One region of the Bradyrhizobium sp. SZCCHNR1093 genome, then DNA from elsewhere that is predicted to be linked to it. Evidence: predicted binding sites of a transcription regulator. Region 1 holds the regulator's gene; each other region holds the start of a gene.
The links. The regulator PhoB, encoded in region 1, activates phosphate uptake and scavenging genes when phosphate is short. The targets are predictions, from matches to a motif close to TGTCATNNANCTGTCAT.
Positions count from the first base shown of each region.

Region 2: the regulator PhoB is predicted to act here: its motif matches at 3,901-3,917, upstream of QX070_RS29705 (DUF2794 domain-containing protein).
Region 3: the regulator PhoB is predicted to act here: its motif matches at 3,632-3,648, upstream of QX070_RS28440 (alkaline phosphatase D family protein).

Region 1 covers NZ_JAUHJJ010000002.1:919,497-927,252, reverse strand. Annotated here, with positions in the region: gene QX070_RS09920 (HoxN/HupN/NixA family nickel/cobalt transporter) at 1-955, opposite strand, end outside; gene QX070_RS09915 (trypsin-like serine protease) at 1,127-2,443, opposite strand; gene phoB (phosphate regulon transcriptional regulator PhoB) at 2,589-3,296, opposite strand; gene phoU (phosphate signaling complex protein PhoU) at 3,313-4,029, opposite strand; gene pstB (phosphate ABC transporter ATP-binding protein PstB) at 4,060-4,881, opposite strand; gene pstA (phosphate ABC transporter permease PstA) at 4,878-5,759, opposite strand; gene pstC (phosphate ABC transporter permease subunit PstC) at 5,763-6,761, opposite strand; gene pstS (phosphate ABC transporter substrate-binding protein PstS) at 6,858-7,756, opposite strand, start outside.
Region 2 covers NZ_JAUHJJ010000014.1:80,452-88,207, reverse strand. Annotated here, with positions in the region: gene QX070_RS29720 (ABC transporter permease) at 1-1,744, shown strand, start outside; gene QX070_RS29715 (Bax inhibitor-1/YccA family protein) at 2,009-2,800, shown strand; gene QX070_RS29710 (GNAT family N-acetyltransferase) at 2,953-3,480, shown strand; gene QX070_RS29705 (DUF2794 domain-containing protein) at 3,524-3,889, opposite strand; gene QX070_RS29700 (DUF1223 domain-containing protein) at 4,313-5,095, opposite strand; gene acnA (aconitate hydratase AcnA) at 5,284-7,756, opposite strand, start outside.
Region 3 covers NZ_JAUHJJ010000012.1:121,253-129,008, reverse strand. Annotated here, with positions in the region: gene typA (translational GTPase TypA) at 1-243, opposite strand, end outside; gene QX070_RS28450 (Crp/Fnr family transcriptional regulator) at 640-1,401, opposite strand; gene QX070_RS28445 (response regulator) at 1,570-1,944, shown strand; gene QX070_RS28440 (alkaline phosphatase D family protein) at 1,990-3,561, opposite strand; gene QX070_RS28435 (TAXI family TRAP transporter solute-binding subunit) at 3,701-5,047, opposite strand; gene QX070_RS28430 (4a-hydroxytetrahydrobiopterin dehydratase) at 5,307-5,726, shown strand; gene QX070_RS28425 (YkvA family protein) at 5,832-6,245, shown strand; gene QX070_RS28420 (TAXI family TRAP transporter solute-binding subunit) at 6,375-7,553, opposite strand; gene QX070_RS28415 (hypothetical protein) at 7,703-7,756, opposite strand, start outside.

The DNA.
Region 1 (7,756 bases):
GATTGGCGACGTCGCCGCCCAGCGCGGTGGCGACGTCAGCCCATCCCCCCGTCAGGCCAAGCCGCGGCGCCAACAGCGTGAACGCCTCGAAGCTGCCGATCACCAGCGCGATGGCAACGGATGCGCCGGTGATCACGAGGTTATAGCGCAGCTTGCGTGCGGGATCGGTCAGCGCCCAGCGATAGGCGCCGACCATCAGCATGCTGTCGGCGGTGTCGACGGTGGCCATCGCAGCCGCGAACAGCGCCGGGAATACCAGCACATGGGCGAGGCTCGCGCCGCGCGCAGCCTCGGTCGCCGACAGGCTGAGAAGCCCGATCTCGCTCGCGGTGTCGAAGCCGAGACCGAACAGGAAGCCGAGCGGATACATGTGCCAGGCGCGTCCCACCAGGCGGAGCACGGGGCGCAGCAGGCGGATGAGGATGCCCCGTCCGCTGTTTCCGGCTGTTTCCATCTCGGACTGCGGCTGTGCGGCGCGGCGCCAGAGGTTCACGAACAGAATGAGGTTCGCCAACGCGATAAGCAGCAGGAAGCCGGCCGATACCGACGTGCCGATGACGCCGCCGATCGCCCTGATCGCACTCTCTTCATCCAGGAGGTCGGCGCCGGCGATGAGGCTCACGACGATGGTGGCGATGACGACGACGCTGGAATGGCCGAGCGCAAAATAGAGGCCGGCGGCGCGCGGAGGGTTACCGTCCTGCACCAGCTTCCGCACGACGTTGTCGATGGCCGCGATGTGATCCGCATCGACCGCATGGCGCAGCCCGAGCAGCCAGGCCAGCATCGCGGTGCCGACGATGGCGGGCCGGTCGGCGTAGAGCGCGAATGCCCAGGCCCAGGCGAGCGCGTTGGCCGCGACCAGCCCGCCGACGAGCGCAACGTTGCGGCCGGGCTGCGACCGCCACCACAGCAGCCGCGCGGCCCGAGGATGATCAATTGGAACAATCGTCATACTCGGACTATAGCAAGAGCTAGGCCAGTTCGGTAAAGGCCCCGCTGCAGGCGAAAGCTGCAGGAAAACCTGGGTGGCGCTTCCCGGACCGCCCTCTCGCTTGGCAACCCGCTATCCAGTCACGCACAGATCATGACCAGCGGCGGGACCTCGTCTCTCTCGCTCCTTCCCTCACCGCGCCGAGGCACTCTGCGCCGCGATCTCGCGGCGCACGACCGCCTCGAACTGGCTCGCGGGGGCGGCGAACATCAGCCGGGTCTCCTCGTGGAACGCCGAGAAGATGCCGACCACGGCCGGCTCCCCGCCGACCTCGGCCAGGATCGGCGAGCCCGAATAGCCGAAATTGGCCAGGCAATGCACTGTCAACAGCCGGGCATCCCCGGTCATGCCGGCGCTGCAATTGCGCTGGCCGGTCGGCGAATAGCGCCGCTCCTGGCCATAGCCGATCTCGGAGATGGTTCCGGCCGTGGTCGCAGCCGCGAGCTCCTCGCGGGTCAGCGCCTTGACCGCCACCGGCTTCGACGGCAGCGCATCCTTCAGCACGATCAGCGCCCAATCGGCGGGCGAGCGGTCGAGCGACCATCTGTCGTGCCGGGTCGGGACGAAATCGGGCGCCACGATCAGCTTGTCGGCGACCGACGATGCCGCCGGCGTGCCACGGTTCATGCCGGCCAGGAAGCGGACATTGCCGGGGCTGACCTGCGCCACGCCGTTGAAGACGCAATGCGCGGCGGTGAGCACGACGCGCGGCGCCACCAGGGTGCCGGTGCACCAGCCGCCGCTCGAGTATTGCGCGACGGTGACGACGCCGATCGACGACGCCGGCCAGGAGGTGGGATCGACGACCTCGCCGATGTGGCGATCGAGCCCGAGCAATTGCTCCGGACGCGGAGTGGCAATGCCCGCATCCGCCGATTCCGGTTTCGGCTGCCAGGACGCAATGGCGCTCTGGGCCTGGACGCGCTGCGGCTCGGTCAACCTGACCCGCTGCACGTCGCGGCCGGCCGATCGCACGCCACTACGGCCCGCCATCACCAGCCAGGCATAGCCCTGCACGACGTCCTGTTTCACACCGCGGCCGTCGAGCAGCATCAGGCCGAGCATGTATTGCGACTGGGCGAAGCCCTGCGCCGCGGCGCGGCTGAACCAGCGACTGGCTTCGCCGTAGTTGGAGGCAACACCCTCGCCATTGACGTAGGCGATGCCGAGATAATGTTGCGCGACGGCGAGCCCCTGATCGGCGGCCTTGCGGTACCAGGCCAGCGCCTCGCTCGGATTACGCGGCACGCCCCAGCCGAACGCCTGCATGAAGCCGACGTCGAACTGCGCCCGCGCATCGCCCTTGGCGGCCAGCGGCAGCAGCCGTCGCATCGCCGCCGCATGCTGCCCGTTGCCTGCCGCCGCGACCGCGTCCTCGAGCTCGGCGGCCGGGGCGCCCGCCAAGCTGCCGAGCAGCATGACAAGAGATATGATGATGGTCTTGATCAAGGGCGTCCGCTGGGACCGAAACATCGTGACGGGCCACGAAGCAGACACGATCAAGACGGCGGCGGCGTGGCGGAAAGCGGACCGCGATCTCCTCAATCGGGCCCGCTCGCGCCTCACACCTTCTTCATCCTCACGCCCATCGCCCTTACACCTGCTCGCTCTTGGCGAAGCGATCATCGAGCGCATAACCGGCGCCGCGCACGGTGCGGATCGGGTCCTGCTCGCGGCCGGGATTGAGCAGCTTGCGCAGGCGGCCGATATGGACGTCGACGGTGCGCTCGTCGATGTAGATGTCGCGGCCCCAAACGCTGTCGAGCAGCTGTTCGCGGCTGAACACGCGGCCGGGGTGCTCGAGGAAGAATTCGAGCAGGCGGTATTCGGTCGGGCCGAGATCGATCGGCCGCCCCGAGCGCGCCACGCGGCGTTTCTCGCGGTCGAGCTCGATGTCGCCATAGGACAGCACGGTCGCCAGCCGCTCCGGGCTCGCCCGCCGCAGCAGGCCTTTCACGCGCGCCAGGAGCTCCGGCACCGAGAACGGCTTGACGATGTAGTCGTCGGCGCCGGTGGCGAGTCCGCGCACGCGCTCGCTCTCCTCGCCGCGCGCCGTCAGCATGATGATCGGCAATTGCCGGGTCTCGGTCCGCGCGCGCAGGCGGCGGCACAGCTCGATGCCGGAGAGGCCCGGCAGCATCCAGTCGAGCACGACGAGATCCGGAACGCGCTCCTTCAGCCGCGTGTCGGCCTCGTCGCCGCGCGCCACGGTCTCGACCTCGTAGCCTTCGGCCTCGAGGTTGTAGCGCAGCAGCGTCGTCAGCGCCTCCTCGTCCTCCACCACCAGAATTCGGGCGCCCATGTCTGAACCGTCTCTCTTAGTTACCGGGAATCGTCGTCGCGAAGCTCGTCATGTCGCCCTTCGGGCGCTTGTCCATGATCTGCTGGCCTTCGATCATATAGAATACAGTCTCGGCGATGTTGGTCGCGTGATCGCCGATGCGCTCGATGTTCTTGGCGCAGAACATCAGGTGGATGCAGAACGAGATGTTGCGCGGATCCTCCATCATGTAGGTCAGGAGCTCGCGGAACAGCGAGGTGCAGATGGCGTCGACTTCCTCGTCGCCCTTCCACACCGTCATCGCCGCCGGCAGGTCATGCGCGGCATAGGCGTCCAGCACCGTCTTGACCTGCGACTGCACCAGATCGGTCATGTGCTCGAGGCCGCGGATCAGCTTCAGCGGATGGAAGTCGCTCTCCAGCGCCGCGACGCGCTTGCCGATGTTCTTGGCGAGGTCGCCGATGCGCTCCAGATCGGTCGCCACGCGCATCGCGCCGACGATCTCGCGCAGGTCGACCGCCATCGGCTGGCGACGGGCGATCGTGAGCACGGCGCGCTCCTCGATGATGCGCTGCAGCTTGTCGACCTCGGCGTCGGTGGCGACCACCTTCTGGCCGAGCGCGATGTCGCGCCGCACCAGCGCATCGACGGAATCGACGATCAGCCGCTCCGCGAGGCCGCCCATCTCCGATACCAGACGGGTCAGGTCCTGCAGATCGCTGTCGAACGCCTTGGCGGTATGTTCACTGGCCATGATGATCTCCTGAAGGCAATGTCGTCGGCGTCAGCCGAACCGGCCGGTGATGTAATCCTGGGTCCGCCGATCACTCGGCGAAGTGAAGATCTTGCTGGTGTCGTCGAACTCGATCAGCTCGCCGAGATACATGAAGGCGGTCTTGTCGGAGACGCGCGCCGCCTGCTGCATGTTATGCGTCACGATGGCGATCGTATAGTTTTCGGCCAGCTCCTGGATCAGCTCCTCGACCTTGGCGGTCGAGATCGGATCGAGCGCCGAGCACGGCTCGTCGAACAAGATCACCTCCGGCCGGACCGCCACGGTGCGCGCGATGCACAGCCGCTGCTGCTGGCCGCCGGACAGCGACAGGCCCGAGGCGTTGAGCTTGTCCTTGACCTCGTTCCACAACGCGCCGCCGCGCAGCGCCTTCTCGACCCGGTCGTCCATCTCCGACTTCGAGATCTTCTCATAGAGGCGGATGCCGAAGGCGATGTTTTCGTAGATCGTCATCGGGAACGGCGTCGGCTTCTGGAACACCATGCCGACCCGGGCGCGCAGCAGATTCAGATCGAGCTTGGGATCGAGGATGTTGGTGTTGTCGAGCATCAGCTGCCCGGTCGCCCGCTGGCCCGGATAGAGATCGTACATCCGGTTGAAGATGCGCAGCAGCGTGGACTTGCCGCAGCCGGACGGGCCGATGAACGCGGTGACGCGGTTGGTGCCCAGCGACAGGTTGATGTTCTTCAGCGCGTGATGGTCGCCGTAGTAGAAGTTGAGGTTGCGCGCGGTCACCTTGGCCGGCGCATCCGGAAGCGCCTTGCCGTGAAGAGCGTGATTGGGCTGACTGACGGAGACGGACAGTTCGGTCATTTGGTGTTCCTCTCGGCGCCAAGAATGCGTGCACCGATGTTCAGGGCGAGCACGGCCAGAGTGATGAGAAGGGCTCCGCTCCAGGCCAGTTGCTTCCAGTAGGCATAAGGGCTCTGGACGAAATTGTTGATGGTGACGGGCAGGTTCGCCATCGTCCTGGAAAGGTTGAGGCTCCAGAACTGGTTCGACAGCGCGGTGAACAGCAGAGGCGCGGTCTCGCCGGCGACGCGGGCGGTGGCAAGCAGCACGCCGGTGATGAGGCCCGAGCGCGCCGCCCGATAGGCGATGCGGCGGATCACCAGCGAGCGCGGCAGGCCGAGCGCAGACGCCGCCTCGCGCAGCGGGTTGGGCACGAGCAGCAGCATGTCCTCGGTGGTGCGCAGCACCACCGGGATCACGATGACCGCCAATGCAAGGGAACCCGCGAGTGCCGAGAAGCCGCCCATCGGCACCACGACCGCACCATAGATGAACAGGCCGATGATGATCGAGGGCGCCGACAGCAGGATGTCGTTGATGAAGCGGATCACCGAGGTCAGGCGGTCGTTGCGGCCGTATTCGGCGAGATAGGTGCCGGCGAACAGGCCGAGCGGCGCGCCGATGCCGACGCCGATGATCGTCATGATCAAGGAGCCGACGATGGCGTTGCGCAGGCCGCCTTCGCTGGAGCCGGGTGGCGGCGTGTCGGCGGCAAAAACCTGCAGGCTGAGGCCGGCGAGTCCGTTATAGAACAGCGTGAACAGGATCAGCGCCAGCCAGGTGACGCCGAACATCGCGGCGGCGACGCAGAGGCCGCGGATCACGATGTCCCTGCGGCGCCGGCGCGCATAGATCGGATTGACCGGCGCATCGAGTGTAAGCGTATCAGCGCTGGACATGGCTTATTTTCCCGCCTTGGCTTCGAGCCGCATGAGCATCAGCCGCGCGCTCGCCAGCACGAAGAAGGTGAGCACGAACAGCAGCAGGCCGAGCAGGATCAGGCTCGACTGGTGCAGCCCGTCGCTCTCCTGGAATTCGGAGGCGATGGCGGCCGAGATCGTGGTGCCCGGCGCGAAGATCGAGGATGAGATCCGGAACGAGTTGCCGATGATGAAGGTCACCGCCATCGTTTCGCCGAGCGCACGGCCCAGCGCCAGCATGACGCCGCCGATGACGCCGACGCGGGTGTAGGGAATGACGACGCTGCGCACGACCTCCCAGGTGGTGCAGCCGACCCCGTAAGCGGCTTCCTTCAGCACCGGCGGGACGGTCTTGAACACGTCGACCGAGATCGAGGTGATGAACGGCAACACCATGATCGCCAGGATCAGCGAGGCGTTGAACAGGCTGAGATAGGACGGCGGACCGGCGAAGATGTCCTGCAGCACGGGGATGCCGGCGCAGAGATTGATCATGAACGGCTGGAACGTATAGGCCAGGAACGGCCCCAGCACGAAGAAGCCCCACATGCCGTAGATGATCGACGGAATGCCGGCGAGCAGCTCGATGGCAAGTCCGATCGGACGGCGCAGCCATTGCGGGCACAGCTCGGTGAGGAAGATCGCAATGCCCAGACCGACCGGAATGGCGATCAGCATCGCAATGAAGGACGTGACCAAGGTGCCGTAGATAGGGCCGAGCGCACCGAGCACCGGCGGATCGGCCGACGGCGCCCAGCGCCGCGTCCACAGGAATTCGAAGCCATATTCTCTCATGGCCGGCCATGCGCCGACGATGAGCGACAGGATGATGCCGCCCAGGATCAACAGGACGGAGATCGCGGACAGCCGCGTGATCCAATAGAAGGTCACGTCGCCGAGCTTGAAGGCGTTGAGCGCGCGTGCCCGGTCATAGGGTCCGGCAGCGGCCGCGATATCGCTGACTTCGGTCTGAACCGCCATCTCTGCCAATTCTGCCCCCTGTTCCTTGGACACGCCGCAACCCCGGTAGCGTCCCTCCCCCGGAGGCCGGGAGAGGGGATTTTCGATACGTCCAGCTCAGCTCTTGATGTCGGCCGACCAGGTCTTCTCGATCAGCTTCACGACGCTGTCGGGCATCGGGATGTAGTCGAGCTCCTCAGCCATCTTGCCGCCCTTCTCGAACGACCACTTGAAGAACTTGATGGCTTCGCCGGACGCCGCCTTGTCGGCCGGCTCCTTGTGCATCAGGATAAAGGTCGCCGCCGTCATCGGCCAGGACTTGTCGCCGGGCTGGTTGGCGAGGATCACGTAGTAGCCGGGAGCCTTGGCCCAGTCGGCATTCGCGGCCGCGGCCTGGAAGGCCTCGACGGTCGGCTGCACGGTCTTGCCGGCCTTGTTCATCATGCCGGTGTAGGTGAGCTTGTTCTGCTTGGCATAGGCGTACTCGACATAGCCGATCGAGTTCTTGGTCTGGCCGATGTTGCCGGACACACCCTCGTTGCCCTTGGCGCCGACACCGACCGGCCACTCGACGGCGGTGTTGAAGCCGATCTTGCTCTTCCAGTCGGCGCTCACCTCGGAGAGGTAGTAGGTGAAGTTGAAGGTCGTGCCCGAGCCGTCGGAGCGGCGGACCACGGCGATCGCATCGGACGGCAGCTTGACGCTGGGGTTGAGCTTCTTGATCGCGGCGTCATCCCACTTGGTGATCTTGCCGAGATAGATGTTGGCGAGCGTCTCGCCGTCCAGCACCATCTCGCCCGGCTTCACGCCCTCGAGGTTGACGACCGGCACGATGCCGCCCATCACCATCGGCCACTGCACCAGGCCGTCCTTCTCGAGCTGCTCGGCCTTGAGCGGCGCGTCGGTGGCGCCGAAGGTCACGGTCTTGGCCTGGATCTGCTTGATGCCGCCGCCAGAACCGATCGACTGGTAGTTCAGACCGTTGCCGGTCTCCTTCTTGTAGGCGTCCGCCCACT
Region 2 (7,756 bases), on a different contig from region 1:
CCTGGTCGGTCTCGCCGCCCTGCTGGTCGGCGGCGTCGGTGTCGCCAATGCGGTCAAGAGCCATGTCGACCGCCGCACCGAGGTGATCGCGGCGTTCAAGGCGCTCGGCGCCACCAGCCGCGACGTGTTCGGCATCTACCTCGTGCAGGTGATGGTGCTCGCCACGATTGGTTCGATCATCGGACTCTGCACCGGCGCGGCCCTGCCGTTTGCCATCGTCGGGCTGTTCGGCAACATCCTGCCGCTGCCCGTGATCCCGGCTATTCATCCGGACGAGCTGGCGCTGTCCTTCGTCTATGGCCTGCTCACCGCGCTCGCGTTCGGTCTGTGGCCGCTCGGGCGCGTGCGTGACGTGCCGGTGGCGGCGTTGTTCCGCGAGGCGGTCATCGCCGAATGGCACCGGCCGCGCTGGAGCTATCTGGTGCTGATCGCGGGCACGGTCGCGCTGCTGATCGCGGTGGTGATCGGCCTGTCCTACGACAAGCGCATCGCCGCGGTGTTCGTCGTCGCCGCCGCGCTGGTGTTCGTGCTGTTGCGCGGCATTGCCGCCGCGGTGATGGCGATTGCGCGCGCCCTGCCGCGCAGCCGCTTCCCGATGCTGCGGCTGGCGGTCAGCAATATCTATCGCCCAGGCGCGCTGACACCGTCCGTAGTGCTGTCGCTCGGGCTGGGGCTCGCCGTGCTGGTCACCATCACCCAGATCGACGGCAATCTGCGACGCCAGTTCCTGGCACAGCTGCCGGAGCAGGCGCCGTCGTTTTTCTTCATCGACGTCCCCTCGGGCGAGGCCGACCGCTTCCGCGGCTTCCTCAGGGACCTCGCCCCTCAATCGGCAGTCGAAGACGTGCCGATGCTGCGCGGGCGCATCGTCTCCGCCCGCGGCGTGCGCGCCGAGGACCTCAAGGCGACGACGGACACCGAATGGGTGCTGCAGAGCGACCGCGGCCTGACCTATACCGCCGAGATTCCCAAGGGATCCAAGGTCGTCGAGGGCGCGTGGTGGGGCGAGAACTACAGCGGCCCGCCGCTGGTTTCGATCGAGAAGCGGATCGCCGACGGTCTCGGCCTCAAGCTTGGCGACGACATCGTGGTCAACGTGCTCGGACGCGACATCACGGCGCGGATCGGCAACATGCGCACCATCGACTGGCAGGGGCTCGGCATCAATTTCGTGCTGGTGTTCTCCCCGAATGCCTTCAAGGGCGCGCCCCACACCCATGTCGCCACCCTGACCGAGGCGCGCTCCGATGCCGTCGAGGATGCGCGCGTCATCCGCAAGGTGGCCGACGCCTTCCCGATGGTGACCAGCGTGCGGGTCCGCGAGGTGATGGAGACGGTCGGCTCGGTCGTCTCCAACCTTGCGCTCGCCATCCGCGGCGCCAGCGCGGTGACGCTGATCTCGGCCATCCTGGTGCTGGGCGGCGCGCTGGCCGCCGGCCACCGCCACCGGGTCTACGATGCCGTGATCCTGAAGACGCTGGGCGCCACCAGGCTGCGGTTGCTCGGCGCCTACGCACTGGAATATCTGATGATCGGCTTCGCCACCGCCGCCTTCGGCGTCGTCGCGGGGTCGGTCGCCGCGTGGCTGATCGTGACCCGGCTGATGACCTTGAGCTTCGCCTGGCAGGCGGGCAGCGCCGCGCTGGTCGTCCTGACCGCGCTGATCGTGACGGTCGGCCTCGGTCTGGCCGGCACCCTCCTTGCGCTCAACCAGAAGCCGGCGACGGTCCTTCGGAATCTCTAGCGGCTTGCGCGCTCATGCCGCACGGTTAACGCGATTTATACGGCTGGGACGCGCGCGGAGCGACATTCAGCCGCGCGTGGACGCTTGCGGCGGATATGCTAGTTTCCCATCTAGGGAATGGGCTCAGAGACCTGCCAAAAGATGGCGATTTTGCCGATGACGCAAATTTAATATCTGTGGCAGTGGGTATGAGATAGGGTTTTTCGAGAACCGGCTAAAGGTCCTGCCAGGACCGGACTGCCGGGCAACCAACGGGAATCGACCATGTCGGACCTAGACCGCAATTATGCTTCACCCTTTGGCCGGGTGGCCGGGCGCGCCGATGCCGCGACCGTCGACGCCGGTCTGCGCGCCTACATGCTGCGCATCTACAATTACATGAGCATCGGCTTGGCCATCACCGGCCTCGCGGCGCTGGGCGTCTACATGGCGTCGGTGACCGGCGATCCGGCTGCCGGCGTATTCAAGTTCGGCAACGCGTACCTGACGCAGTTCGGCTACGCGATGTTCGTGAGCCCGCTGAAGTGGCTGTTCATCCTGGCCCCACTGGTCATGGTGTTCGCGATCTCGGCCGGCATCAACCGCCTGGCGCCGTCGACCGCGCAGATCCTGTTCTGGGTGTTCTCGGCCTTGATGGGCATCTCGCTGTCGTCGATCTTCCTGGTGTACACTCACACCTCGATCGTGCGGGTGTTCTTCATCACCGCGGCGACGTTCGGCGCGCTCAGCCTGTACGGCTATACGACCAAGCGCGACATGACCGGCATGGGCTCGTTCCTGTTCATGGGCCTGGTCGGCATCGTGCTGGCGAGCCTCGTGAACCTGTTCCTGGCGAGCTCGATGCTGCAGTTCATCGTCTCGGTGATCGGCGTGTTCGTGTTCGCCGGCCTGACCGCCTGGGACACGCAGCGTCTGAAGAACGAGTACATCTACGGCTACGCTTCCGCGGGCGGCGACATTGCCGAGCGCGCAGCGATCACCGGCGCCCTGTCGCTGTACCTGAACTTCATCAACCTGTTCACGCTGCTGCTGCAGCTGCTCGGACAGCGCGACTGAGCCAGCGGCTCACACGAGCGACCTTCGAAGCCCCGGCCTCACCGCCGGGGCTTTTCGTTTGCGCAAGCCAATTGCGACCGCGGCGCGGGCGCGACGGCAGCCATGCCGCGAGGCCGGATTGATCGCCGCGTCCGCTTTGGTATGTTTCCACCATGTCCGACATTGAGATCCGGCCCACCCGGGAGGCCGACCTTCCCACCATCACCGCCATCTACGGCCAGGCCGTCCGCGAGGGCACGGCCACCTTCGAGCTCGACCCTCCGGATCTGACGGAAATGACGCGCCGCTTCCGGGCGCTCACCGACGACGGCTTTCCCTATTTCGCCGCCCTGCTGGACGGAGAGGTGGTTGGCTATGCCTATGCGGGGCCTTACCGGCCTCGCCCGGCCTATCGCTTCACGGTGGAGAACTCGATCTATCTCGCCCCCGCCAGCCAGCGTCGTGGCATCGGAATGCGACTGATGCGGCGGCTGATCGACGCCTGTGAGGAGGGAGGCTTTCGCCAGATGATCGCCGTCATCGGCGACTCCGCCAATGCCGGCTCGGTCCGGCTGCATACCGCCTGCGGCTTCCAGATGATCGGCACCCACCCGAGCGTCGGCCTGAAATTCGGCCGCTGGCTCGATACTGTGATGATGCAGCGCCCGCTCGGGGCCGGGAGCAGCGACGTCCCGGCGTAAGCAACGCCAGTCGGAATGTCAGGATCAGCCGGAGCGCGTGGGATCAGACCAGCGCCGGCTTCGGCGCGATCACCAGCAGCACGCGCTCGAGCTCATGACCGCGGCGCAGGATCAGGCCGGTGGCCGAGACCACGCTGTACATGCCCTGCTTACGCGCCAGCCGCGGGTCCTTCTCGATGCGGTAGATCGGCACCTCGGACGCCCGGCGAAACACGGAGAAGACGGCCCGGTCACGCAGGAAGTCGATCGAATAGTCGCGCCACTCACCGTCGGCGACCATGCGGCCGTAGAGGTTGAGGATACGATTCAGCTCGAGGCGATCGAACGTCACCCGGTTGGGCGCTGCGGCCGCGTTGCGCGCCGCCGCGCGGTTCTCGCTGGGGTCGGCATCCTCCGGAGTGAGGTTCATGAGCGTCCTCCTGTCATCTGTGTGACATGATCGCGCCATCCGCCGGAAGCCGCAAGGGGCCGTTTTCATTGTTGAAGTTCGGCCACGCGTGCCAACCGCGCGAACTCCGCGAACACGCAAGCGTCACGGGATCGTTAGCAGAATCATAATCGCGCCGTCTTTCCGCCCACCGACCGCCCCCGACCTTAGGCATAAGATTCGTGTGCGTTGGCCCGGTCCTTTCGGTTCCGGATTCCTCAGCCCCCAGCCCCCCGGGGTCGTCAGGATCGGGTCCATTCACAAGTAAGGCAAAGGGCCAACGCAAGTTGGTCCTTTTGCTTTTTTGGCGTGAGCTGCACGGAACATGTTGTGGCGCGCCTCCGTCCCATGGACGTGACGCGCCTACCGCAGGTCAACGGAAACGAAGATCAGGACGATGGAAGATCAGCGCTCGGGAGCACGCGCCGTTGCTGAAGCCCGTCCGACCAATGGCAACTCGGAAAAGGCGGCCCCGAGCATCGCACCGGGGCGGTCGCGACTGCCGTCCTGCACATAGACGACGGTGCCATCGACGCCCTCGCGGGCGATCTTCTCCAGCGGCACGCTCCATCTGACCGGCGAACCATTCCAGTCACCCAGCTTCTGAAGACCGCGAACGACATTGTAATAGGTCAGATCACGGCCGCTGTTCTCGCCGCGGCCGACCGAGATCGGGACCACCCGCGAGATCGAGCAGACCCAGACCTCGCCGTGCTTGCGCGGCATCTGGTCGTTGGCCGCGGCCACGGAGACAGTGAGGTCCTGGCCGTCGACCGACAGCCTCACCGGCACCGACATCACCCTGCCACCCTGGACAGTCTCCTCGATGGCGCCTTCGATCGCCTCGCGGTCGCTGCCGATCACATGCACGGAGCCGTTGACCACCGCCTGCGGCGTATAGACTTCGCGATCGCCACGCGCCCTGGAATAGGCCCGCTGCCGGGCCGTGAAGCGGGAGTCGGCCAGCGTGTCCTTCCAGCCCAGGTAGTCCCAGTAGTCGATCGGCAGGGACAGCGCGATGACCGAGGGATCTCTGGCGAGCTCGCCGAGGATCTTGTCGGCCGGCGGGCAGGATGAACAGCCCTGGGACGTGAAGAGTTCGATCACCGCACGCGGATCGGACGCGGCCGGCCGGACGAAAGCGATGACCGCACAGACACTCAGCGCCGCGCGCGACCACCACGACATCTGTCCACTCATCGTCACTGTCCTGTCTGGAACATGGTCCGCTGCGCCCTGCCGCGTCAATGATCTGCGAAGCCGCCCTCGTAGTTAATAGATTGCAAACGAAAAGGAGGCGGCCTTTGTCATAGGCCGCCTCCTTCATCACCCGCTACTCACTTCAGAGTGAGCCAAACTGTCGCGTCGCGCTTTGGTTAAGCAGCAAGCTTGCGCAGCACGTAGTGCAGGATGCCGCCGTTGCGATAGTAGTCCAGCTCGTCCAGCGTATCGATCCGGCAGAGCAGCGGCACCTGCTGCGCCGCCCCGTCGGCCGACACGATCTCGGCGGTCAGGGTTTGACGCGGCTTCAGGTCGCCCTGCAGGCCCTTGATGGTGACCTTCTCGTCGCCCTTCAGGCCGAGCGAGGACCAGGACGTGCCTTCCTGGAAGGTGAGCGGGAGCACACCCATGCCGACCAGGTTCGAACGATGGATGCGCTCGAAGCTCTGGCAGATCACGGCGCGGACGCCGAGCAGCCGGGTACCTTTCGCAGCCCAGTCGCGCGACGAGCCGTTGCCGTATTCGGCGCCGGCGAACACCACCAGCGGCACGCCCTCTTCCTGGTACTTCATCGCGGCGTCGTAGATCGACATCTGCTCGCCGTCGGGCCAGTGCTTGGTCAGGCCGCCTTCCGGAATGTTGCCGTCGGCACCTTTGAGCATGAAGTTCTTGATGCGGATGTTGGCGAAGGTGCCGCGCATCATGATCTCGTGATTGCCGCGGCGCGTGCCGTACTGGTTGAAGTCGGCCGGGCGGACCTGGTGCTCGCTGAGGAATTTACCGGCGGGCGAGGTCAGCTTGATCGAACCGGCCGGCGAGATGTGGTCGGTCGTGATCTTGTCGCCGAACAGCGCCAGCACGCGGGCCTCGACGATGTCCTTGATCGGCTCGGGCTCCTTCTTCATGCCGTCGAAATACGGCGGGTTCTGCACGTAGGTCGACGACATGTTCCAGCGATAGGTCTCGCTCTCGACCGTCTTGATCTTGCGCCAGTTGGTGTCGCCCTTGAACACGTCGGCGTAGCGCTTCTTGAAGATCGACGCCTTGACGAATTTCTTGACGAAGTCGTTGACCTCCTTGGTCGTCGGCCAGATGTCTTTCAGGTAGACTGGCTTCTTGTCCTTGCCGATGCCGATCGGCTCGACCGAAAGATCCTTGGTCACGGTGCCGGCGAGCGCGTAGGCGACGACCAGCGGCGGCGAGGCCAGGTAGTTGGCCTGCACGTCCGGCGAGACGCGGCCTTCGAAGTTGCGGTTGCCGGACAGCACGGCCGCCGCGACGACGCCGTTGTCGTTGATCGACTTCGAGATCTCCTCCGGCAGCGGACCTGAATTGCCGATGCAGGTGGTGCAGCCGAAACCGACCAGGTTGAAGCCGACCTTGTCGAGGTCCTTCTGCAGGCCGGAGTTAGCCAGATACTCGGCGACCACCTGGCTGCCCGGGGCGAGCGAGGTCTTCACCCACGGCTTGGCCTTGAGGCCCTTGGCGGCGGCGTTGCGGGCCAAGAGGCCGGCGCCGATCAGCACGCTCGGGTTCGAGGTGTTGGTGCAGGAGGTGATGGCGGCGATGACGACATCGCCATGGCCGATGTCGAAGTCCTTGCCCTCAACGGGGAAGCGCTGCGCGGCATCGCTCTTCTTGTACTCGCCGGCCAGCGCGGTGGCGAAGCCCTCGGCCACCGCCGGCAGGGCGATGCGGCCCTCGGGACGCTTCGGACCAGCCATCGACGGCACGACGTCGGCGAGATCGAGGGTCAGTGTCTGCGTGAACACCGGGTCCGCCGACTTGGCGGTGCGGAACAGGCCCTGCGCCTTGGCATAGGCCTCGACCAGCGCGACGCGCGGGCCCTTGCGGCCCGAGGTCTTGAGATAGTCGATGGTGGCGGCGTCGACCGGGAAGAAGCCGCAGGTCGCGCCATATTCGGGGGCCATGTTGGCGATGGTCGACTTGTCGGCGACCGAGAGATGGTCGAGGCCGGGGCCGAAGAACTCGACGAACTTGCCGACCACACCGAGCTTGCGCAGCATCTGGGTGACGGTCAGCACCAGGTCGGTCGCGGTCACGCCTTCCTTCAACGCGCCGGTCAGCTTGAAGCCGACGACGTCGGGCAGCAGCATCGACAGCGGCTGGCCGAGCATGCAGGCCTCAGCCTCGATGCCGCCGACGCCCCAGCCGAGCACGGCCAGACCATTGACCATCGTGGTGTGCGAATCGGTGCCGACCAGCGAATCCGGATAGGCGACCTCGAAGGTGCCCTTGGTGCGGCCGACGGTCATCTTCTCCTTCTTGGTCCAGACGGTCTGCGCAAGGTATTCGAGGTTGACCTGGTGGCAGATGCCGGTGCCGGGTGGCACGACGGAGAAGTTCGAGAACGCCTTCTGGCCCCACTTCAGGAATTCGTAACGCTCCTGGTTCTGCTTGTACTCCTCGGCGACGTTCTTGCCGAACGCCTTGTTGTCACCGAAGTAGTTCACGATCACCGAGTGGTCGATGACGAGATCGACCGGCACCAGCGGGTTGATCTTCTCCGCGTCGCCGCCGAGCTTCTGCATCGCGTTGCGCATCGCTGCGAGATCGACCACCGCAGGCACGCCGGTGAAATCCTGCATCAGCACGCGCGCCGGACGG
Region 3 (7,756 bases), on a different contig from region 1:
GCCGCCGAAATCGGCGTGGCCGGGGGTGTCGACGATGTTGATGCGGGTGTCCTTCCACTGCACCGAGGCGGCCTTGGCCAGGATGGTGATGCCGCGCTCGCGCTCCAGGTCATTCGAGTCCATGGCGCGCTCGGCAACCTTCTGGTTCTCGCGGAAGGTACCCGACTGCTGCAGGAGACGGTCAACCAGGGTGGTTTTGCCGTGGTCGACGTGGGCGATGATGGCGATGTTGCGAAGATTCATGGTCGGTGTCTTCTAAGCTTTCTCAAGAGCCCGTGCTCTGTCCCCGGCGGGGCGCGCGCTTTGTTATAGTCGAATCAAGCTGTTAGCTTTACGACGCGCGCTCGCGAAACTCGTTCGGCGGCAGGGGCCGGCAGCCCCAAATAGGAAGCCCGGCCAATCGACCGGGCAGACCTCACGCGTTGCGGCGCAATATAGGCAGAAAATGCCAAAAAACAATGACTGCTTTCAGGAACGAGGAGCGGTTTCCGAGCGGCTGGCTAACGCCTCCGCGACCGCACGCTTCCGGGCGGCGCGGTAGAAGACGAGACCAACCACTCCGACCGGCGATCCCACGAGGACCAGCGCTGACAGCCGTCGGCTGCGTCTATGCGCGGAAAGTAAAAAACGCCTGCGGGCTCAGCCCGTCGCGGCCTGCTCGGTCGGATAGACGCCGCGCAGGACCTCCTCGAAATGGGTCTTCACGGCTTCGTTGCACAGGCAGGAGCGGCGCTTCAGCGCGTCGAAGTCGCGCACCATGAAGGCGCCGCGGCGGGTTTCGAGAATGCCCTCGGCTCGGAAGGTCTGGACGACCCGGCTGACATAGCTGCGGCCGACGCCGAGCAGCGTCGCCAGCTGCTCATGCGTCAGCGGCACGATCGGCTCGCCGTCGGTGCGGTCCATCGCGGCCACGATCCACTTCGCCGTCCGCTGCTCGATCGAATGAATCGCGTTGCAGGCGGTCGACTGGAACATCTGTGCCAGCATGCAATCGGCGTAGCGCGCGAACACGTTGCGGAGCGTCTTGGATTGCAGCTTGGCGGCCGCTAGGCGGGACAGTGGCAGCCGTGCAAACGGGCCGCCGAACTTGACGACGATCCGCGTATAGGCCGGCAGGAAGCCCTCGCTGACGATGCCGCCGACGGCGCCCTCGCGGCCGACCAGGATGGTCTCGACGTCGCGGCCGTCCTCATTGGGGACGAGATAGGACGTGAGCGCCGGCCCACAGGGAAAATGCACGATCTGCACATCGTCCCCGGGATTGTAGAGCAGATCGTTCGGCGTTGCCTCGTCCTCCACCAGATACGGCGAGATCAGCGCGTAGTCGGCCGGACTCAGCCGCAGCAGCAGGTTGTTGTGGGGCCGTTCCCGGTTCAGCGTGGTCACACCCTGGCTCAGCATCGTCATCCCCCGCGCGCAACGCATGTGCGTGATTCGTGCTCCTTGTGTTCACAAGTGCACCGACACAGGAACTCTGATATGCTGCCTTGGTTCCAGGAACCCGCCAGCGCACTCAAGAGGAGACGCCGGCTGCGGCGCCCATCCCTCATCCTGGAACCCGCAGATCCCATGACCAGCTCGCAATCAAGCGTGCCCGAGCTTTATCAACATGTGCTGGTCGTCGAAGACGACCCTATCATTGCGCTCGGATTGGAAGACACGATCACCGACCTCGGCGTTCCCGACATCAGGATCGCAGCCGACGTCGCGACCGCGCTCGCCATGATCGCGGAGCGCGCCCCGCAATTCGCATTGCTCGATGTCGGCCTGGTCCGCGAAAAGAGCTTTGCGATTGCCGAGCGGCTAACGGCGCTCGGCATTCCCTTCGCCTTCTCCACCGGCTATGGCGCCGACCGCGTGCCGGCCGCGTTCGCCGACCGGCCACGGCTGCCGAAGCCTTGCCCGACCGACGCGCTGGAGGCGGTGCTGCGCCGACGCGACTAGTTGCCGTCGCAGCACGCGATCGTCTTGCCGCCGAACAACGAGACCTCAGCCGAGCTTCGGATCGAGCGTGGTCGACCACAGCGCGACGTCGGCGCGATCGCGCAGGGTCACGGTCATCTGGCCCGTGGCGCCCTCGATCTTGACGTGGCCGAAGAACTGCATGCCGGCCGATGGCGGCAGGTTCTGCTTATCGAGGCCCGGCGCCTTGATGAAGCGCACCTCGGGGCCGAAGGTGTTGTCGAGCTCGTTCGGACCGAACGTGCCGGCATGCAGCGGACCGGAGACGAACTCCCAGAACGGCTCGAAGTCCTGAAACTGCGCCTTGTTCGGATCGTAATAGTGCGCGGCCGCGTAGTGCACGTCCGCCGTCAGCCACACCGTGTTCTGGATCGGCGCCGTCTTGATGAAGCGCAGGATCTCGGCAATCTCGAGCTCGCGGCCGCGCGCCGGGCCGTCCCCTTGGGCAACCGCTTCCGAGCCCTTCTTGTTGGCCGCGTCGTCATAGACGATGATGCTGAGCGGCATGTCGGAGGCGATCACCTTCCAGGTCGCGCGCGAATTGAGCAGCGCCTGCTTCAGCCAGCGCATCTGCTCCGGCCCGATGAAGTAGGACGCCGGACCATATTTGTCCTCGAGATTGGGACCGTTGGCGCCGCGGTAGCTGCGCTCGTCGAGCACGAACACGTCGAGATGCGGGCCATAGTTGATGGTGCGATAGACTCGGCCCGGCTCGATGATGCTCTCGCGCATCGGATACATCTCGTGGAAGGCGCGCGCCGCGCGGGCCGCGAGCAGCTGGATGTTGCGCTCCTTGTAGCTGGCCGGCAGCTCCTTGGAGGCCGACCAGTTGTTGGTGACCTCATGATCGTCCCACTGCACGAAGATCGGCACCTCGGCATTGAAGGCGCGGACGTTCTCGTCGAGGAAATTGTATTTGTGAGCGGCACGGAACTCGTCGAGCGTTTCGGCGACCTTCGCCTTCTCTTCCACGGTGAGGTTCTTCCACACCTTGTTGTCCGGCAGCTTCACCTCGGACTTGATCGGGCCATCGGCATAGATGGTGTCGCCGGAATGCAGGAAGAAGTCCGGGCGGTGCTTCTTCATCGTCGAGAAGGTGAACATGCCGCCATCGTCGGGATTGATGCCCCAGCCCTGCCCCGCCACGTCGCCGCCCCAGACGAACGAGACGTCGCGCTTGTTGCCGGGCGCGGTGCGGAAGCGGCCAAGCGCGGCCTCGCTTTCGACCGCGACATGCGAAAGGTCGCGAAACTTGACGCGGTAGAAGATGTCCTGGCCGCTGGGCAGACCGTCGATCAGCATCTTGGCCGTGAAGTCGCTTTCCGGAAGTGCGGCGACCGGAGGCAGCGTACGCGCGTCCTTGAACGACTCGGTGGTCGCCACCTCGACCAGCATCTGCGACGGCCGGTCGGCACGCGCCCAGACCACGCCGCCATCCATGCCAACGTCGCCGGACTGCACGCCATGCGTGATCTGCGGCCGGTCGGCGGCGCGGCTCAGATAGGGCATCGCCAGCGTCGTGACGCCGGCTGCGGCGGCTGTCGACAGGAAGCGGCGGCGGGACAGGGCTGTGCGCGGTCGAGGAATGCGAAGCGTCATGCGGATCTCCTGGTCGGATCGCGCGCGGGAGCAGGCGCGAGCCACGGCCCGGCAGACCTAGAAAAGATTGATGACGCTGGAATTACACGCGGCGTCTTGGGCAGTGCGCGACACCGCCGCAAGGGGAGCGTGGCAGACCTCAGGTGCCGGCGGCACGCAACTGCGCGCCGGTGCGCTGCAGATTGGCGGGCATGCTCATCAGGATGAGCTTGCGATCGGCCACCGCGTTGTGGAACTGCTCGAGCGCGATGTTGAACGCGGTCAACGCCGCGTGCTCGATCGCGCCGTCCTCGAAGCAGGTCAGCGTGTTGCGCAGGATCTCGTCGGCCTCGGCCTGGAGCTGATCGAGCTCCTCGGTCGAATCGCACTTGCGCGCGATCGTGATCATCTCCAGCAGACGATCGCGCAGCGAGGTGTTGATGGTGCGTTCGTCGCGCTTGAGATAGCCGGCGAACCACGCGCCGGCCGAGCCCATCGCCGAAAGCGCCATCAGGCTCCACCAGATGTAGTCGCTGTAGCGGTCGAGGAAGGTCTTCTCCTCGCCGTCGACGAAGGCCGCCGCGCCGGGATGGACGGGGATCGCGGCGTCCTTGTCGGTGTCCGGCGTCTCGATCTTGGCGGCAAGCGGAAATTCCGACATCAGCTGCTGGCGCACCGAGAACAGCTGATGCGTGAACGTCGAGACCGTCGATTCGGCGAGGCCCTTGCGTGCCACGATGTGGTGATTGAAGCTGATCGTCTTCACTTCATCTTCAGGGCGATCGGGCGCCCCGCCGAACGCGCCGGCCGGAATCTCGGTGGCCTCGTATTCGGGATGGTTCTGTGCGATGGCTCCGGCGGAATCGATGGCCAGGAAGGTGGGGGGGCCGCCCTCCTTGGTAGCGGCGGCGATCGCATCCGCCGTGATTTTGCTGTTGATGGGACCGGCCGCCAGATAGACATCGGCCCTCTGGCTTCGGACCGCTTCGGCGGCCTCGGTGATCGGGAATTGGACGATCTCGACCTTGCCGGGGTCGACGCCATATTGGCGCAGGATGACCTTCAGCAGGTTCGCGTTCGCCGGCGTCCGGCCGATGATGCCGACTTTGTGGCCCGCGAGCTGCGAGATCTTCGTGATCTTGGCGCCACCCTTGCGGCTCTTGCCCTTGCCGGACGAGGGCACCCAGAGGACGACGACGTTCTTGCGCAGCGTCGCTACCGCCTGTGCGTTCTTTGGGACCTCGAGGTCACCCCGCACGATCGCAAGATCCACCTTGGCGGCGGCCAGCGCCTGCGCGCTCTCGGCGGCGCCCTCGGTCGGAACCGGCCGCAGCCTGACGGAGGCGTGCGACTGGGAAAAGGCCTGGGTCAGGGCCTGGACGACCTTGAGGTCGTCGCTGTTGGGCGGACCGACCGCGATCTTGAGCACCACGGGACGCATCGCAAAATAGTAGGCACCCGTCAAAGCGCCGACGACCGCGAGGATCCCGGCGATGACGATGAACACGGCAGGGCGCATCCGTGAGCGCTGCGCTGGCGTGGTCTGAGTATCTACCAGATTCCGTCCTCCGGTGGTCCCAGGGCCGGGCGACGCCACCGGCGGCTTCGTCTGGCCACGTCGTCCTTCGATAGAGCTGAACTGTAGCAAATTTCTTGTCCGCCCGGGGTGACATCTGCGTCATGGTTACCACCGCACCAGTCCACCGCAGGATCGGGGCAGTTCCGAGCCCCTCCGGCATGGCGCCTGTGACAAGGCTCTGATCGGGATGCGTTTTCGGCTAGTCTTGGCAACCGGACACCGGCGCGATCCAGCCGGAGGTAGCCCCGCAATCGCCCGGACGCTGCCACGTGTCCGGTCGATTGCACCACAAGAGGAGATCGAGATGCCGCAACGATTGTCGGCGGAGGCACGCGCCACCGCCCTGCGGGAGCTTCCCGACTGGTCCGAGCTGGAGGGCCGCGAGGCCATCGCCCGCACCTTCACGTTCAAGAACTTCAACGAAGCGTTCGGCTTCATGACCCGGGTCGCGCTGGTCGCCGAGAAGCACGACCATCATCCCGAGTGGCGCAACGTCTACCGCACCGTCGAGGTGGTCCTCACGACCCATGACGCAGGCGGCGTGACCATGCGCGACATCGAGCTCGCCAAGGCGATGAATGCGATCGCCGCGACGATGCGCGGCTGAGGCCTTGGCGACGACGGCACGCGCCTTGCGGCCGGCGTCGCCATCACCACATCCGAGGGCGAGGACCGCGCCTCCAGCGCCGTCTGGAACCGGAGATCGGACATCATGTCGGATGCGACCGACTACAACGTTGGCTTCGAGCCCGCGGAGCGGCTGGCCCGGGATCGCGAGACCCTTCGCCGCCGTTTCTGGATCAAGTTCAAGACGGTTGTCGCGCGGTTGCCGTTCGCCGAGGAGCTGCTTGCGGCGTATTACTGCGCCTTCGACAAGGAGACACCGCGGCACGTCCAGGTCGCCCTGCTCGGCGCCATCGCCTACTTCGTCGTGCCGTTCGACTTCATGCCTGACGTGTTGCCCATCCTCGGCTTCACCGACGACGCGGCGGTGCTCGCCACCGCCATCCGCATGGTCGCCTCGAACATCACGCCCGACCATCATGCCGCGGCCCGCGCCGTACTCGCGCGGCTGGCGGCAGACAAGAACGCTGACGTCGCGAAGGACGGCGAGAATATCGGCTGACGGCGGCTTGGGCCGGCAAGCCGGGTTCCCGCAGTCAGCGCCTCGGAAGGGCACAACGGCAAACGACAGCAAAAAGCCCCGCGTTCGCGGGGCTTTTCTCCTGATGGGACCTCGTTGAACGCTACGAGCTCAGCGCTGGCCGCGCGCCTGGGCGCGGGCGCTGCCGGTCTTCTCGGCCTCCCAGGCCTGGTACTGCTTGAACAGCGCCTCGCGGTCGGCCTCGCTCGGCATCGCCCTGCCGGCGCTGCTCTGCTTCAGGAAGTCATCGAAGCGGTCGCGCTGTGCGCCTTCCATGGCATGGCTCTCCAGCCATTTGCTCGCGGACGGCAGCCGCTGCCAGCCGGCCAGCGGCGCCGACAGCGAGACCTCCTTCCACTTCGGATGGAACGGCGGATTCTGGAATGCCGGGAATTTGGTGAAGAAGGCATCGACGAAGGTCGCGAGCTTGCGATAGCGGTCGGTGTTCGGCGCCCAATTATAGGCGGCGAGCACGGCCGGCACCGCGATCGTGTCGACCTTCTCGCCCTCGGCGATCAGGTTCGGATAGTCCTTCGCGGTCAGGGTCGCCGGCAGGTAGTCGGTCTGCAGCGGTCGATCGTAATCGACGTTGACGAGATGGAAGCGCCCGTCGTTGACGAAGGTGCTGACCGACTTGTAGGGCTTGCCGCCGACCACGATGACGGCATCGAGCTCGCCGCGCTTCAGCTTCTCCATCGCGATGCGCTGCTCGATATAGGCGAAGTTGGCGCGCAGGCCCAACCGCTCGAACACCGTCAGCGCCGTGACGAAGGTGCCGCCATTCGGCAGGTCGACGCTGACCCGGCGGCCTTCGAGGTCACGCAGCGTGCGCACCGCGCGTGGCGCGATGACCTGCATCTCCTCGTTGTAGAGCTTGGTGACGTAGGTGAACTGCCGCTTGATGTCCTTGGCGAAGCCCTTGCGCTCGAGATAGTCGAGCGTGTCGGCTCGGACGATGCCGAGATCGACACCCTGCAGGAACAGGATGTCGGCCACGCTCTGGACCGAGCCGCGGCCGACGATCGGCAAGACGCGCAGATTGTTGCCGTCATCGAGCAGCGAGGCCAGATCGGCGCCGAACTGCACATAGGTGCCGCCGATGGTGCCGGTGATGAGCGTCACCGTGTTGGCGTTCAGCGCCTGCTTGGTCTGCACCGAGCCGAACTGGAAGATCGCCTTGAGGCTGTCGCTCACCTTGGCGGGGTCGAACTCGCCTTCCTCGGCGTGGGCAGCAAAGCCGCACGCTATCATCATCATTGCGGCTACGGCCGCTCCAACAACACGTCGCATCTGTCCCCCTCGATGTAAGGTTGGCACATGTTTACGAGCCGGAACGCGGGCAGCACCAAGTCTCACCTGGCGTCGCCCATGAACGGACTCGAAAATCACGCGTGAAACAAAAAAATGAAACGGGGCGGCATCGCTGCCGTCACGAGCGTTCAGTTCTGCAACTGATCGAGCCTGCGCTGCGCTTCGGTCGAGCCGAGCTGGGC